DNA from 2 places in the Peribacillus sp. NPDC097895 genome. Region 1 is predicted to be linked to the other one. Evidence: a T-box and tRNA genes for the amino acid it is inferred to sense, from the RefSeq annotation. Region 1 holds a T-box; the other holds one or more tRNA genes.
The links. A T-box is a leader RNA that pairs with one kind of tRNA and senses whether it is charged. The one in region 1 lies ahead of leuS (leucine--tRNA ligase), so its partner is inferred to be a tRNA-Leu.

Region 1 (3,213 bases):
TCCAATCCGTTAGTAGACCAGGCAATCGATGCATCCAATGGTCCCATGAACATTTCGTACATGCGAAGTGTATCGGCACCATGGCTTTCAACGATGTCATCAGGGTTCACTACATTCCCTTTGGATTTACTCATTTTTTCATTATTTTCGCCAAGGATCATTCCTTGGTTAAATAAGTTTTGGAATGGTTCCTTCGTTGGAACGACACCGATATCGTACAAGAATTTATGCCAGAAGCGAGCGTACAGCAAGTGAAGCACCGCATGCTCAGCTCCACCAATATAAATGTCGACCGGCATCCATTCTTTTAATTTTTCAGGATCTGCAAGTGCTTCCTTGTTATCTGGATCAATATAACGAAGGAAATACCAGCTGCTACCTGCCCATTGTGGCATGGTATTTGTCTCACGGCGCCCTTTTCGTCCGTTTTCATCCGTTACGTTCACCCATTCCGCGATGTTCGCTAGTGGTGATTCACCTGTACCTGAAGGCTTGATATCCGTCGCTTTCGGTAAAATCAATGGAAGTTCTTCTTCCTTCACTGCAGACATGGTGCCATCTTCCCAATGGATGATTGGAATCGGTTCGCCCCAGTAACGTTGACGGCTGAATAACCAGTCGCGAAGACGGTATGTGATTTTCTTCGTACCGATTTCTTTTTCTTCGAGCCATTTAATCATGGTTGAAATGCCTTCTTCTTTATTCAACCCATCAAGGAATTCAGAATTAACATGTAGACCATCGCCTGTATAGGCTTCACTTTTCACATCTCCGCCAGCTACGACTTCCTTGATCGGCAAGTCGAACTTGACTGCAAACTCAAAATCGCGCTCATCATGCGCAGGAACGGCCATGATGGCACCAGTTCCGTAGCTGATCAACACATAATCAGCAATCCAGATCGGCATTTTTTCACCATTTACCGGGTTAATCGCATAAGCCCCTGTGAACACGCCTGATTTATCCTTTGCCAAGTCTGTTCTTTCCAAGTCGCTTTTATGTTTCACTTCATCTAAATAGGCTTCTACCGCTGCCCTTTGATCAGCCGTCGTAATTTTATCGACAAACTGATGTTCAGGTGCCAATACGGCATATGTTGCACCGAATAACGTATCCGGACGGGTCGTGAACACCGTGAACGTATCTTGGTGACCATCGATATGGAAAGTGACCTCCGCTCCCTCTGAACGGCCAATCCAGTTACGTTGCATATCCTTGATGTTTTCAGGCCAATCCACATCATTCAAATCGTCGATCAAGCGGTCTGCATAAGCTGTGATTCGAAGCATCCATTGTTTCATCGGGCGGCGTTCAACCGGATGGCCTCCACGCTCACTTTTTCCATCGATGACTTCTTCGTTCGCCAATACCGTCCCAAGTGCCGGACACCAGTTAACGGCCACTTCATCAATATATGCAAGGCCCTTTTCATATAATTTCAAGAAGATCCATTGCGTCCATTTGTAATAGTCGGGATCTGTCGTGTTTATTTCGCGATCCCAGTCATAAGAAAAACCAAGGGCTTTGATTTGGCGGCGGAACGTGTTGATGTTGTGCTCCGTGAATTCAGCTGGATCATTTCCCGTATCGATCGCATATTGCTCTGCCGGAAGTCCAAAGGCATCCCAGCCGATCGGATGCAATACATTATAGCCCTGCGCCCGTTTCATCCGTGCTAGGATATCGCTTGCCGTATAACCTTCCGGGTGCCCAACATGAAGACCGGCCCCTGAAGGATATGGGAACATATCCAGTGCGTAGAATTTACGTTTGCCGCTTTCTTCTCCCGTTTTGAATGTTTTATTGCCTTCCCAATACTTTTGCCATTTTGTTTCTATGCTTCTATGGTCAAAACTCATTTGATTTCCTCCTAATTTCCGTATGAAAAACAATAAAAAACCCCTCATCCCAAAATAGGGACGAGAGGATTATGTATATCTTCCCGCGGTACCACCCACATTGGCGATAGCTAAAATCCGCCCAGCTTAAAACATCCGTAACATGGATTAAAACGCCAGGCATTACTTTTTACCTTCACACCCGGGACTCCAAGGCGAGTTCACGACCATCCCAGGTTGACTTGCACCATCCGTCAACTCTCTTTACTGGTTTAAACCGCTACTATTCCTCATCATAGTCTTTATGAGAATATTGCATTTTATTTCATTCTAGTCAATTTCACCGATAATTGCAATAGCCGTACATAAACATTATCGACAGGTTTTTCATTATATATGCGAATTCAAGAAAATTCGTGCAAAAAAGGGAGCTATGCATTCATAGCTCCCTTGCTTCCCTTTAGTGTTGCAGTAAAATCATTTCATTTTTCAATTCATTCAACTGCTGCTGCATCCGAGTGAGCATATCCCGTTGTTGGGCATTAGCGCTGTTGTATAATCGTTCCATATCCGTCAATGCCTCTTCGATATACCTCTGCGAATTTTGAAATTGTTCATCATCATAATGCTCCTGCCGTGAGGCTTCGTTAAATTCATACTCTGCAAAATGGAGAGCTCCTTCACATTGCTCTAAAAAATGATCGACGGATTGTCTGGTTGCCATTACAAACCCTCTCCTTCGCGTCTCATTTGGATGATTCGGAATCATCTTCATTAGTTTGAGCAATTAACGAGTGGATTATCATTTTTTTTGAGGAATTCATCCTTTATCCCAAAACTTTTCCCCTTGATGTGAAATGAACTGCTCGATCCATTCGGCAAAACCCATATGGAGTTTCTCGCCTTCTTCAAAATCATCGATATGGCCTTTTACCATTAAGTACTCCTTATCGCCTTTAGCGACGGCTTCCCCATCGATCACGATATTATCTTGATAAATGCAGGCCACTTTATAGCGTCCTTCATAGGAGTCTTCATATGTGTAATTAATTATGTCATCCAGGCTGTATAAATCATTTTCCCCACCTGATTCTCGTGTTTCGAACAGACGGCATCCGTTCGTTATTTTCAAAAACTCTTTATAATCATCGGGCAGAAGCAGTCCGGTTTTTTCTTCAAAGGAATGAATTTGTTCATCCGAAGCAGGGGAATTGAAGGTGCAAGTGGCTTTGTATATAAATCCATCTTCATTCACTTCGATCACCTGATTATTTTCGGCTAATTTCTTTTTCATTTGTTTAATCGCTTCTTCAACTTGACCGGTCATGTCCATCAGCTCCCGATTGGATATAGTCATTCACTAGATATACTGGCC
Region 2 (3,213 bases), on a different contig from region 1:
AAGGCGGAAATGAAAACGATGAATATTAAGAGGACAACTCGCCAATTCATTCAACCGAACTCCACAATCAATAAACAGCATCAAAATGGTATAATCCCTAAGTTCAGTAAACGTCCGTTTATCACACAAAGAGAATATTAATTGCAATTGCTCCTTCGATAAAGAGTTTACTGCTTGTATCCGTTCTTTCAGCAGTTTAATATTCGCCATCGGATTCTTTTTGATGTGTTTTGATCTGTGAAGAAAATTGCAGAGACTCCTTATCGCCCGCAATCTTGAATGAATGGTGGTTACCTTCAATCCACTTACCTGCATATTTACTATCAAGAATTTAATATCCTTTCCTGTCATTGTTACCAATGTTCGTTTAATGGCATTAAATTGTTCTCGGTAATATTTCAAAGTGTGAGGACGGAGATTTCTTAATTGGCAGTCTTCAAAAAATAATTTGAACGCCCATTCACCAGATTCAACGTATGAGGGTTTTGTAACAATTCATAGTTCATCTCTTTTACCCATAGCACACTACCACCACACATTATTTGTACATATTCTTTAGATACTGTAGTGCTTGATGTAATAGCGATTCTTCGCTATCGGTTTCTTTTTTTGATATGGTTCACCATACAAAAATGAGGTGGTGTTAAGTTGTAACTAACAGCTCACCTCACTGAATTAATAAATAAAATTCTCATGTCGCAACTAACTTAATTTCCATTTTCTTTGAGTACTTTAATTTATTAACATTTCATCTAATTCACGGACTTTATCATATGACTCCAATAGTTGTTCAGGTATCAATGTTCTCCCATAATCCCAAGCATTAGTTTCTATTTCAGATTTTAGCTTTTCTTTTTCTTCTTCGTAACCATACATTAAAATCCTTAAATCATGTTTGTTTTTCTTAAAATCTAAATAATAACCAATCATACGATAAAGAATAATTTTAACAAAGTCTTCCTCTGTCTCTTTAATTCTAATTTTACCTTTATAACCGTTAACTTGTAGATAATTAAATTTTATAGTATTGGTCGATACGTTATAACTCATAGGTGCACTTAGATTATTGTCAAATTCATAAATCATATCCAAATTGTGCTCATTTAATGTATTTTTAATTATCTTTTCGATATCGCTTATATAAATCATTTAACTATCACTTCCCTTTTAAGAACTACTTCATTATAGTAATGGCTTAAGTTATTCCCCTTTATCAATATAATAAACTGTTGAGATATTAAAATCACACAGTTATAAAACAAAGGAAATATTTACTATATAATAATGAAGTGGATTAAATCCTACTAGAAGAGTGTGACTGCTCCCCACTAGAACCCCAAAGGAAAGGAATTTGCTTTTAATTTCTCTCAATCTAGTATTAATAGTGACAGTTTTTAAGCCTTGCTGCTTTATATAAAGAATCACATTCCGTTGGATTATCTCGTAAGTAACGCTATTCGGGTGTGACACTATATCTTGCACCTCAAGGTAACGTTCAAACACTTTCAACTCGTTCAAATAGTAACGAATCGAATGTGAAAATAAGTTTCTAAGTTTGCAATCATTAATAAACAACTCAAGGAATCATAGAAGTCATAGGACTTGGAGTTTTTATGCACTTTGGAGAGTTCACCACTGGAGAGAAAGTTATCGCGTCTAGCCAATTTACACGCCCCTTTTGAACTTGTGGTCGTACGACTCGTGGAATACGACTGTTAGGAAAATAATCGTGTGTTGTAAACACAAAAAAACCTCACACAATTAAGTGTGAAGCTTGATGTAATAGCGTATCTTCGCTATTGGTGATACCGGTGGCCGGGGTCGAACCGGCACTCCAGAGGAACACGATTTTGAGTCGTGCGCGTCTGCCAATTCCGCCACAATCTTGATATATCAATGTTTTGAGAACTTTTATTTGGTTAATTTATGTTGTTGTCTATACGATTATTAAGTGCCTAATTTAAAAATACTCGTATCTACTTTAAATGTCAACTTGGCGACAAAATGCCTTTAAACTCAAAACAAAAACACTCTCAAGTAGAGTGTACAATCTCAGCTTCATCTAGTGTTTCAACTTTCATGTTTATTACTTGGCTAAAAGTTAAACTCATCTTCTTGATTGGTAGCTCCAGTTTGTTGAAGGGTCTCTTCAATAATTTCCTCGATGTATCGTCTCTCTTTTAAAAACTGATACCTTTCTTGCTCAAATAGGTGCAACTCGTATTCATCATCAATTCCCATAAGTATATTTTCATTATAAACCATTTCATTTAAATCCTTAAATATCTTATTTTTATTAAAGGCTTCTACTGTCTCACTAAAATATTTGTAATCTTTTTCTATCAAATTATTTGTATAAGTCTTTATTTTTTCTACATAACCTTCCTCTATGGAATCTATATAAGAAATATAACCTCTTATTATATTTTTCTTAGAATAATCTCCACTTACCAGGGCGTTATGTATCATTGCTCTGACTGTTTTCTTTAATTGTTTATTTGCTTTGAGTTTATTATCATTTACTGTAATTCCAGTAACTTTTTTATGCGATGAAGGAGAAAGCAATCTTGTTTTCGAGGGATTAATAATGAAACCTTCATCAATAATTATATCCTTAATAACACTCTCCATTTTTCTTAATATTACTTTATTGTCACACGAAAAAGTTAAGTCATCCGCATATCTAGTATACAAGACGTCCCTCTTTGAAGATAAGCCTTTTAATCTTTTATCTAATTTATAACAGATTAAATTAGATATATAAGGAGAACATACTCCTCCTTGTGGTAAATAGCCTTTATATGTACATAGGTTTGTTAGAATATTAGAAACTAATGAATTATATCCTAGACTTTTAAAGAAATAGAATACTCTCTCTCTTTTTATAGTAGTAAAAAAATCTTTTATATCTAGTTGTAATAAATATAGACTGTATTTATGATGCTCTGCATTCTTTTTACTACCATTTCCAATTCCTTTTCGGAAAGCCATTGATTCATTCGTTACTTTTATTTTTTCAAGAATCTCTGCCAATATCCATCGCTGAACTAGTTTTAATGAATACTTCGGGCTGTTTATCTCTCTTTTAGTTCCATTTCTTTTAAATATATAAAATGAATTATAAAACATTTCAGGTTTTTTAGATAATAAATATAACATTGTTTTACTTATTCCAATAGAATTTGAAAGTGATTCAAAATCCTTAATTATTGG

Region 2: it has a tRNA-Leu gene. The T-box ahead of leuS (leucine--tRNA ligase) is inferred to sense a tRNA for this amino acid. The anticodon was not compared.

What each region holds. Positions count from the first base shown of each region.
Region 1 covers NZ_JBNNSH010000005.1:216,559-219,771, forward strand. The annotation lists gene leuS (leucine--tRNA ligase) at 1-1,859, opposite strand, end outside; T-box leader at 1,913-2,144, opposite strand; gene ACQKMH_RS22185 (DUF2524 family protein) at 2,299-2,562, opposite strand; gene ACQKMH_RS22190 (SMI1/KNR4 family protein) at 2,659-3,165, opposite strand.
Region 2 covers NZ_JBNNSH010000002.1:990,836-994,048, forward strand. The annotation lists gene ACQKMH_RS16150 (hypothetical protein) at 1-29, shown strand, start outside; gene ACQKMH_RS16155 (hypothetical protein) at 733-1,149, opposite strand; tRNA gene ACQKMH_RS16160 (tRNA-Leu) at 1,801-1,885, opposite strand; gene ACQKMH_RS16165 (retron St85 family RNA-directed DNA polymerase) at 2,095-3,213, opposite strand, start outside.